DNA from 3 places in the Leclercia sp. GHBNCSD genome. Region 2 is predicted to be linked to each of the others. Evidence: predicted binding sites of a transcription regulator. Region 2 holds the regulator's gene; each other region holds the start of a gene.
The links. Region 2 encodes LexA, which represses DNA repair genes until DNA is damaged. Its sites were predicted from a motif close to TNCTGTATGTACATACAGNA; they were not measured.

Region 1 (3,644 bases), on a different contig from region 2:
CGAGGGACATATAGAGGTTGCCGATGGTAGCCGCCGTCGCATGTCTGCCATTCTTACATCAACTGAGTATCGCATACTCGTCGGTGCCCTTGATGACGAACAGATGGATGCTTTATGCAAGCTTGGAAACGATTATAGACCGACAAGTGCTTATGAAAGAGGTAAGCGATATTCTCAGCGATTAGAAAATGAATTTAATGGGAATATTTCTGCTCTGGCTGACGCTGAAAATATTTCAAGGAAAATCATAACCAGATGCATCAGTTCCTCTAAGTTACCAAGAGATGTCATCGCCCTTTTCTCTCATCCAGGCGAGCTTTCTGCCAGAGCTGGTGAAAATTTACAGAAAATTTTTGCTGAGAACGAGGCTCGTTTACTCGAAGGGGCTTACGAACTTTCAGAAAAAAGAAAGGCAGGTGTGGTACTTGAGGCTGATGAAATAATCCATTTTCTTACATCCTTACTAAAAGATCCCAGCAAAAAATTAAATCAGACCCCTGAAAAGCGCGTTTTCATTCCGGGAGCATCAGCGCAGTATAAAGGCAATAAATTAATCATTAGCCTAGATCGCTCTAAGCTTTCAGAAAAAGACATTGGGAAGTTTGAAGAAATGCTTGAGCATTTGGCTATTAAGTAAAAAAGTAATTATTCATAACTATCCTTCTAATTTACGATCCTCATGACCGTGGTCACAATCATTCACTGGGACCGTGGTCCCAACTACTCAACTGGGACCGTGGTCCCAACTACTCAACTGGGACCGTGGTCCCAACCACTCAACTGGGACTGTGGTCCTAACCACTCAACTGGGATCGTGGTACCAACCTATAGTCAGTCAAGCCTTTGTAGGGGTACTTTCTAGCTAAGGCGCGTAATTAATGTTTGTTAGTTCGTCTCTTTGGTGCTTCCTCGCTCACTCGCGGGCTTCGCCCTGTCGTTCGGCTGCGGCGAGCACTACTGGCTCTTTCTGAAAAGCAGGTTTTAACTAATCCTCGCTATAGGGATATCTTTCCAGCGAGTGGTATACGCAGGGGACAGCATATCGCGTTTCATTTGCCAGGATGGTGCAATGCCTCGTCCGGCAAACCAGACATGGCCCAGGCCAGAATGATTAATACCATCGAGAACCTTCATCAGTTCTGCGCTATGAGGTCGGGGCGGACGTTCGTCGAACAGCTGCAGCTGCGACACGCCGGAACTTGTGAAGTCATTCAGCATCACACCGGCTTTGGCATACCGGTGGCCATCCTTCCAGATACGCTCCAGCGCCGTTGTGGCGGCCGCAATGATGTCCCGGGTATCCTGAGTGGGCGTAAGCAGTTTCTCCGTGGCCACGTTGCCGTAGTAAGGCTCTTTAACGGTGAACGGAGACGTTTTGATAAAGACAGAAATATGCCGGCAGAACTGGTGTTCCCCCCGGAGCTTCTCCGCCGCCCGTTCCGCATACTGGCAAATGGCCTGGCGGAGCGAATCCGCTTTCGTGATTTTCTCGCCAAAACTGCGACTGCAGACAATCTGCTGTTTGGTGGGAGGGGCTTCCTCGAGGGCTATACAGCTCTCACCGTTCAGCTCACGTACCGTTCTTTCCAGCACAACAGAGAAATTTTTACGCACAAAGGTCGGGTTCGTCAGAGCCAGATCCAGCGCCGTCCTGATTCCCAGAACATGCAGCTTTTTCGCAATACGGTTGCCGACGCCCCAGATCTCTTCCACAGGCTGCAGGGAGAGCAATTTCCGCGTTCTGGCCGGATTACCCGGGGTCAGGGCCAGTACGCCCCTGAACTGTTTCCATTCCTTTGAGGCCCACTGAGCAGATTTGGCCAGCGTTTTAGTGGGACCCATACCGACGCCGATCGTCAGCCGGGTGCAGTCATAAACGTGCCCACGCAGTTGCCGACCGAAATCTTCCAGGTTATTATATTTATGTATGCCATTGATATATAATAACATTTCATCAATTGAGTATTGTTCTACGGGAGGTGCCAGTTCCTCGACACAGCTCATTACGCGGGCCGACATTGAAGCGTAAAGCTCGTAATTACTCGAGAACGCGTAAATTTTCTCAGGATAGCATTCGTTTTTCATCTGGAACCATGGGGTACCCATACGTACGTATTTTTTACTCTCCGCGCTGCGGGCGATTACGCAGCCGTCGTTATTGCTGAGCACCACAACAGGCTTACCCTTCAGGTCTGGGCGAAATACCCGCTCACAGCTGGCGTAGAAGCTGTTCACATCAGCGAGGGCAAACATCAGTACATCTCCCGTGTCCGGTGGATGATGTGGGTCACCACGCCAAAAATTTCCAGCTCATTGGGGTCGGGGTAGATAGGTGCCCAGCCGGCGTTCATAGGCTGCAGAATCAGTCTCGGCCTCAGCAGCAGGCGCTTAACGGTAAATTCACCCTGCAGGCTGGCCACAACAATATCGCCGTGCTGAGGTTTTTCCGCGCAGTCGACGACCAGAAGATCCCCGTTAAACAGGCTACCATCTGACATGCTGTCGCCGCTCGCGCGCAGATAGTAGGTCGCACTCGGATGACGAATGCAGTAGTCATGCAAATCCAGATCTGACTCAACGTAATCCTGGGCAGGGCTGGGAAATCCGCAGCTGGCCAGATCTGAAAAAGAAGGGTGCGTTTGCGGCGGAATCTCTTTCCCCGGCCTAAGCAACTGTAACTTCATGTATCCCTCACGACCTTAATTATACTGTTTTTATATACAGTAGTATTTTTACCGTAAGCGATCAACTTCGAGCGCAGAATGCCCTTTTTTAACACGTCCCACATTCAACCCTAATTGTTCTCTAATTTTTCTCTAAATTATTCTTGATAAATCCCATCGCACTGTGTAAATTCCAAATTGTTCTCTTATACTTCTCAAATAAAAACCTAATTTTGTATTTGAAATTACCGTGAGGTTATATGAAAATTTTCATCGATGATGGATCAACCAACATTAAGCTGATGTGGCAGGACGGAGAAAAAGTTCATCGGGCGATCAGTCCGAACAGTTTCAAGCGTGAGTGGGCGGTTTGCTTTGGTGGCCAGCGCGTTTTTAACTATTCGCTCAATGGAGAGCACTACACCTTCGATCCCATCAGCGCCGATGCGCTGGTCACGACCAACATTGCATGGCAGTACAGTGATGTGAACGTCATTGCCGTCCACCATGCGCTGCTGCAGACCGGACTTGAACCCCGGGAGGTCGACATTGTCGTGACGCTGCCGCTCGCGGAGTATTACAACCGTGACAATCAACCCTGCGCTGAGAATATCCGGCGCAAAGAGGAAAACCTGATGCGGCCGGTCACCCTGAATGACGGACTGACCTTCACCGTTCGCAGTGTGCGCGTCATGCCTGAGTCCATTCCGGCAGGCTTTGATGTGGTGAGCAAACTGGAAGACCTTGACTCACTGCTCATTGTTGACCTGGGAGGCACCACGCTCGATATTTCACATGTCAGGGCCAAAATGCGGGGGATTTCGCGTATCTTTGGCGACTCCGGCCTGGGTGTATCACTGATGACGCAGGACGTCAGGGCGGCGATGGCAGTGGCCAGAACGCGGGGCAGCAGCTATCTTGCTGATGAACTCATCATCCACCGCGAAGACGAGAATTTTATGCGGCAGCGCATTAACGATG
Region 2 (3,644 bases):
GCGCTGGCGTGAGGCAAGCAGGGCGGTACAGCACAGGTTCATAGCGTTCGCCGCCCCGGCGTTGTTAATGCGCACCATCAGATCGGCAGCAATGGCGTTCACCGTCGGCGTCAGCCAGGCCGGACGCACCGCTTCGATCGGATCGATGGACTCACGCCACTCCGGTACACGGTGGTTGAGGTAGGTCATCAGCGGCATCGGCTCGCCGAAGTTAACATACCCCTGGCCGAGGTTACGCAGCTTGCTCAAACCACGCAGCATCTGCAGCAGGCTCTCTTTCTCTTTGGTGGCGCCGCGCAGCTCTTTGGCGTAGGTGCCCACTTCCATCACGTGCTCGTAACCGATGTAGATCGGCACCAGGGTGATAGGACGCGTACCGCCGCGCAGCATCGCCTGGATAGTCATCGACAGGGTGCCGGTCTTCGGATCGAGCAAACGCCCGGTACGGGAACGGCCACCCTCCACAAAGTACTCGACGGAATAGCCGCGGCTGAACAGCTCGCCCAGATATTCACGGAAGACGGTGGAGTAGAGCTTGTTGCCTTTAAAGGTACGGCGAATAAAGAACGCACCCAGACGGCGGAAGATCGGCCCTGCCGGCCAGAAGTTGAGGTTAATGCCCGCCGCAATGTGCGGTGGCACCAGCCCCTGGTGATAGAGCACGTACGAGAGCAGCAGGTAGTCCATGTGGCTGCGGTGGCAGGGGACGTAGACAATTTCATGGCCGTCATGGGCCAGCTGGCGCACACGCTCGGCGTTGTGCACGTTAATCCCCTGATAGAGACGGTTCCAGGTAAAGCTCAGGATACGGTCGCTGAGGCGGATCATCTCGTAGGAGAAGTTGGCGGCAATCTCTTCCATCAGGGCGATGGCGTTTTGCTGCGCCTTCTCATGGGAGATCTTTTTGCTGCGCGCTTCGTCTTCGACGGCACGGGCAATGGCTTTCGACGCCAGCAGCTTATTGAACAGATCCTGGCGAGCAGGCAGGCGCGGGCCTACCGCGGCAAGACGCTGGCGGGCAAAGTGCATACGCGCCACGCGGGCCAGCTTCTGGGCGATGGTTTTATCCGTGCCGTGCTCATCGGCCATGCGGCGCAGGGAGACGGAAGGTGAAAAACGGACAAAGCTGTCGCGGCCCAGCCAGTTGACGGCGAAAAACTTCTGCACCCCGTTGAGCATGCGCAACGGCGGATTCTCTTCGCCTTTATCGCGCCCCGGACGACGGCCAAACATCACCGATACCGGCACCATCTGCACATCCAGCAGCGGGTTGCTGCGGTGCAGGTCGAGGTAATCATGGAACAGCTTAATGGACTCTTCTTTCGGCGTGTACCAGGTGAATACGCGAGGTCCGCCGTGGATAAAGATGTAGCGTGGCAGTTGGGTGCCGTCGATCTCCAGCGGCTCCAGCGGATCCGGGAGATCGTGCGCCAGGCATTGGGCGCGGAGCGTCAGCAAGTCGGCCTTCGAGTTGTAAGGCAAAACGTACATAATAGGACGCGAGGTATCGAGTCCCAATTCCAGCGTGGGAACCGCCGGAATAGACTTGCTTTTTACCAGGACGCTTAATGGTAAATTAAGTAATTTGTAGTAAATTCGTGGCCAGCCAGACATAAACGATGTAAAGCCTCTGGTTAAAAATGCAATTGCGGCGCAAGGATAACAGAAAGCGCGCAAAATTTCTGTTGTTACCCGTCATACTTCCGGCGGCAGCGCAGCGCGCTTAAGCCACCGTTTCTGACGCTATTTTCGAAGAAAGGTTTCTTTTAATGGCCAACAATACCACTGGGTTAACCCGAATCATTAAAGCTGCCGGCTATTCCTGGAAAGGCATTCGTGCTGCCTGGATCAATGAAGCCGCTTTTCGCCAGGAGGGGGTAGCAGTCATCGCGGCGATTATTATTGCCTGCTGGCTGGATGTTGATCCCATCACCCGCGTACTCCTGATTGGATCGGTAATGTTGGTGATGATAGTCGAAATTCTGAACAGTGCGATCGAGGCGGTGGTCGACCGCATTGGCAGCGACTTCCATGAGCTTTCGGGCCGGGCGAAAGATATGGGCTCTGCCGCTGTGCTGATGGCGATTATCGTTGCTCTGTTTACCTGGGTCACGCTGCTTTGGGGGCATTTGCGATAAGCCTTCAGAAACCGAACAAGTCTCTGGTTTTTTATGCGGTTTGTGGTTCCAAAATCGCCTTTAGCTGTATATACTCACAGCATAACTGTATATACACCCAGGGGGCGGAATGAAAGCGTTAACGACCAGGCAGCAAGAGGTGTTTGATCTCATTCGGGATCATATCGGCCAGACGGGTATGCCGCCGACGCGTGCAGAAATCGCGCAGCGTCTGGGCTTCCGTTCTCCAAACGCCGCTGAAGAGCACCTTAAAGCCCTGGCGCGTAAGGGTGTGCTTGAGATTGTCTCCGGCGCGTCTCGTGGTATTCGTCTGCTCGTTGAAGCAGAAGAGGGCCTTCCGCTTGTCGGTCGTGTCGCCGCCGGGGAACCGCTGCTGGCGCAACAGCATATTGAAGGCCACTATCAGGTCGATCCGGGCATGTTCAAACCGAGCGCGGACTTCTTGCTGCGCGTCAGCGGGATGTCCATGAAGGATATCGGCATTCTCGACGGCGATCTGCTGGCGGTACATAAAACGCAGGATGTGCGCAACGGCCAGGTCGTTGTGGCGCGCATAGATGATGAAGTGACCGTTAAGCGTCTGAAAAAACAGGGCAACACGGTACAGCTGCTGCCGGAAAACAGCGAGTTTTCCCCGATTGTTGTCGATCTGCGTGAACATAACTTTTCCATCGAAGGGCTGGCGGTAGGCGTCATCCGCAACGGTGAATGGTTATAACCTCTTTCTGACAGACTGCGGCAACCCCGCAGTCTGCTTTTCTTTTTTCTCCCGGTCATACACATGTCTCTGCTGACTGCTTCAGACAAGGCGTTGTGGCGTCTTGCCCTCCCGATGATCGTCTCCAATATCAGCGTCCCGCTGCTGGGGCTGGTGGATACCGCCGTTATCGGCCATCTCGACTCTCCGGTCTATCTGGGCGGTGTCGCCATCGGCGCCACGGCAACCAGTTTCCTGTTTATGCTGCTGCTCTTTTTGCGTATGAGCACCACCGGTCTCACCGCTCAGGCCTATGGCGCGAAAGATCCGCTGCGTCTGGCCCGGGCGCTGGTGCAGCCGCTGATCCTCGCGCTCGGCGCCGGTCTGCTGATTGTGCTGCTGCGCACACCGCTTATCGATCTGGCGCTACATATCGTGGGTGGCAGCGAGGATGTCCTGCATCAGGCGCGGCGCTTCCTTGAGATCCGCTGGCTCAGCGCCCCGGCATCGCTGGCTAATCTGGTGCTGCTCGGCTGGCTGCTGGGGGTGCAGTATGCCCGGGCACCGGTGATCCTGCTGGTGGTGGGTAATCTGCTCAATATCGTGCTGGATCTATGGCTGGTGATCGGGCTGAAAATGAACGTGCAGGGGGCCGCCCTGGCGACTGCTGCCGCCGAATACGCCACCCTGTTGCTCGGCTTGTGGATGGTCTGGCGGGTGCTGGCTCTGCGCGGCATTTCCCTGGCGCTGCTGAAAGCGAGCTGGCGCGGCAATATCCGCAAGCTGCTGGCCCTGAACCGGGACATTAT
Region 3 (3,644 bases), 670 kb from region 2:
AGGAAAAAGGGCTGCACGCCGAACGCGACCAGGTTGGCAACATTCTGATCCGTAAACCCGCCACCGCAGGCATGGAAAACCGTAAACTGGTTGTGCTGCAGGCGCACCTGGACATGGTGCCACAGAAGAACAACGACACCGTTCACGACTTCACCAAAGATCCGATTCAGCCGTACATCGACGGCGAGTGGGTTAAAGCCCGCGGCACCACCCTGGGTGCGGATAACGGCATCGGTATGGCCTCTGCGCTGGCGGTGCTGGCCGACGATAGCGTTGAGCATGGTCCGCTGGAAGTGCTGCTGACCATGACCGAAGAAGCCGGTATGGATGGCGCGTTTGGTCTGCAACCGAACTGGCTGCAGGCGGATATTCTGATCAATACCGACTCCGAAGAGGAAGGCGAAATCTATATGGGTTGCGCAGGCGGTATCGATTTTATCTCCACGCTGCCACTGACCCGTGAAGCGATCCCGGCAGGGTTCCAGACCTTTAAGCTGACGCTGAAAGGTCTGAAAGGCGGCCACTCCGGCGGTGACATCCACTTAGGGTTAGGCAACGCCAACAAACTGCTGGCCCGTTTCCTGGCCGGTCATGCTGCCGAGCTGGATCTGCGTCTGGTGGATTTCAATGGCGGTACGCTGCGTAACGCTATCCCGCGTGAAGCGTTCGCGACCGTGGCGGTTGCCGCAGACAAAGCCGATGCGCTGAAAAAGCTCTCCTCCGTTTATCTGGATATCCTGAAAAACGAACTGGACGCCAAAGAGAAGAACCTGACCGTGGTTCTGGAAGCGAGCACCAGCGATAAAGCGGCGCTGACTGAACAGTCCCGCGACCGCTTTGTTCAGCTGCTGAACGCCACGCCAAACGGCGTGATCCGCAACTCTGACGTGGCGAAAGGCGTGGTGGAAACCTCTCTGAACGTCGGCGTGGTGACCATGGCTGACGACAGCGCAGAGATCATCTGCCTGATCCGCTCCCTGATCGACAGCGGGAAAGATTACGTGGTGAGCATGCTGGAATCTCTGGGCAAACTCTCTGGCGCGCAGACCGTCGCCAAGGGCAGCTACCCGGGCTGGCAGCCAGATGCGAGCTCGCCGGTGATGGCGCTGGTGCGTGAAACCTATCAGCGTCTGTTCAACAGCACGCCGAACATTCAGGTGATCCACGCTGGTCTGGAGTGCGGTCTGTTCAAAAAACCGTACCCGGATATGGATATGGTGTCTATCGGGCCAACCATTACCGGTCCGCACTCGCCGGATGAGCAGGTTCATATTGAAAGCGTGGGCCATTACTGGACCCTGCTGACGGAACTGCTGAAAGCGATCCCGGCGAAGTAATCAGCCGACTGTTGCCCCGCGGCACTGCGTTTGCCGGGCCTACAAGGTCAACATCGTTTGTCATTTGTAGGCCCGGTAAGCAAAGCGCCACCGGGCAGTAGTTTGTAGGCCCGGTAAGCGTGAGCGCCACCGGGCTTTTTTACAGCCCCAGCACCAGCTGCCGCTCAAGCTGCGGATCCAGCAGCGTGACATGTAATCCCACCAGCCGCACCCCGCGCCCTGCCCGACGCTCTTCCCAGGTTTTCTTCGCGGTGGCGATCAGATCTTCCTTGTTAAGCCGCGGCCAGACGTGCTCCTGCGTAGTTTGCTGAAAGTCGTTGAACTTCAGTTTTACCCCCTGCCGGGCAATCAGCAGATCCGGTTTGACCTTCGCCAGCCGCCGTTCCAGTTCCGGATAAAGCTGTTCGACAATAATGGTTTCACAGGCTGCCCACTCGTGGATATCCTCAGCCAGGGTCCGTTCCACACCGACCGATTTACGCAGCCGCTCGCTGTTAACGTTGCGCTCGTCAATGCCCTGGCTTCGCTCCCAGAGCACCCGGCCAAACTTACCAAAGCGCTTAAGTAACATGCCCAGATCGCTGTTCTGCACATCCTCGCAGGTGCGCAGTCCCATCTTCTCCAGCTTTGCCGCAGAGACTTTACCCACGCCGGGGATCTTGCTGAGCGGCAACGTTTTGATAAATGCCGGGACCTCGTCGGGGGTGATCACATACTGACCGTTGGGCTTATTGAGATCCGAGGCAATTTTGGCGAGAAATTTAACCGGGGCGACGCCCGCCGAGGCGGTGAGCTGCAGCTCATTGAAAATCGTCTGGCGGATCTCCTGCGCCATCAGCGTGGCGGAGCCGTGACAGTGCAGGCTGTCGGTGACATCCAGATAGGCTTCATCCAGCGACAGCGGTTCAATCAGGGAGGTGTAGCGGGAAAAGATGTCGCGGATATGGCTGGAGGCTTCTTTGTAGGCATCGAAACGCCCCGGCAGTAAGGTGAGATGCGGGCAGAGTTTTAACGCCATGGCGGTTGGCATGGCGCTGCGCACCCCGAACTTACGCGCCGGATAGTTAGCGGTACTGATCACGCCACGCCGCTCGCGACTGCCGCCAATGGCAATGGGGATATCCCGCAGCGCCGGGTTATCCCGCATCTCCACCGCAGCAAAAAAACAGTCCATATCGACATGGATGATTTTGCGCATCGTCTTCACCACACCTGTAATTACATCCAGTATAACAAAGTACAAAAAATGCGTCAGCAGTTTTACTGTCTCACTTCTGTCATTAAATCGTGGTACAAGATAGAGCAGATAAACGCTTTAAATTCATCAAGTTAATGCATTTAAAATGGAAATTTATTCATGAAAAAGATGATTATCGCTTCACTGCTGATCGCCTCAAACGCCTGGGCTGACCCGCAAATTATTGCTCACCGCGGCGGAACCGCCGATGCGCCGGAGAATACGCTGCCTGCCATTGCCCTGGCGCTGGAAAATCATGCTCAGGCTATCTGGATAACCGTGCAGCTCAGCCGTGACGGCGTTCCCGTTCTGTATCGTCCCAGCGATTTGAGTGCGTTAACCCCCGCTCAGGGAAAAGTGTCCCAGTACACCCAGGCAGAGCTGGCGACATTTAACGCAGGTGCGAAATGGAAAGAGAGCGTTACCGGCGCCACTATTCCAACGCTGAAAGCCGTGCTTGAACGCTGGCCTGAGACCCGCTTCTATATTGATATCAAATCCCCGGATGCTGATGCAGTCGGGATGGGCAAGCAGCTGCTGACCGTGCTGAAAGAGACCAACAGCCTGAACCGCGTGCGCGTGTACTCTACCGAAGATCGCTATCTGGATGCGCTGCCCGCAGAAATACCGCGTTTTGTCACCCGCAGTGAAACGCGTACCCGGCTGGCAAATATCTCGCTGAACCACGTGTGCCAGGCACCAGCAAAGACAATGGACGCATACTGGTACGGGCTGGAGCTGAACCGCAAGGTCGAGGTGGTGGAGAAGTTTACCCTGGGCGAGGGGATCTCTCCGGCAACCCTGACATGGGACAAAGAGGCGATGGACTGTTTCCGCTCGCAGGGTAATGGTCACATTATCCTGCTGGGGGTAAATTCCGCGGAGGATTACCAGAAAGCAAAAGCGCTGGGGGCCGATGGGGTGATGGTCGATTCCCCAGCCCAGGCGCGGGAGTGGCTTAAGTAAAAAAACAGGCCGCTTGATGCGGCCTGTTTATTTCAGAGGATCCGGTTTTGCTGGCGCTGCGCCTCACGCGCCATACGCTTTTTACGCGCATCGCACGGCTCAGG

Region 1: the regulator LexA is predicted to act here: its motif matches at 2,707-2,726, upstream of umuD (translesion error-prone DNA polymerase V autoproteolytic subunit).
Region 3: the regulator LexA is predicted to act here: its motif matches at 2,548-2,567, upstream of dinB (DNA polymerase IV).

The regions. Positions count from the first base shown of each region.
Region 1 is NZ_JBQVYO010000003.1:96,536-100,179, reverse strand. It holds gene ACT3IC_RS23095 (ParB/RepB/Spo0J family plasmid partition protein) at 1-637, shown strand, start outside; gene ACT3IC_RS23090 (Y-family DNA polymerase) at 982-2,253, opposite strand; gene umuD (translesion error-prone DNA polymerase V autoproteolytic subunit) at 2,253-2,684, opposite strand; gene ACT3IC_RS23080 (plasmid segregation protein ParM) at 2,924-3,644, shown strand, end outside.
Region 2 is NZ_JBQVYO010000001.1:1,690,640-1,694,283, reverse strand. It holds gene plsB (glycerol-3-phosphate 1-O-acyltransferase PlsB) at 1-1,614, opposite strand, end outside; gene ACT3IC_RS08265 (diacylglycerol kinase) at 1,770-2,138, shown strand; gene lexA (transcriptional repressor LexA) at 2,248-2,856, shown strand; gene dinF (MATE family efflux transporter DinF) at 2,920-3,644, shown strand, end outside.
Region 3 is NZ_JBQVYO010000001.1:1,018,622-1,022,265, forward strand. It holds gene pepD (cytosol nonspecific dipeptidase) at 1-1,337, shown strand, start outside; gene dinB (DNA polymerase IV) at 1,477-2,535, opposite strand; gene ACT3IC_RS05105 (glycerophosphodiester phosphodiesterase family protein) at 2,695-3,540, shown strand; gene nqrM ((Na+)-NQR maturation NqrM) at 3,573-3,644, opposite strand, start outside.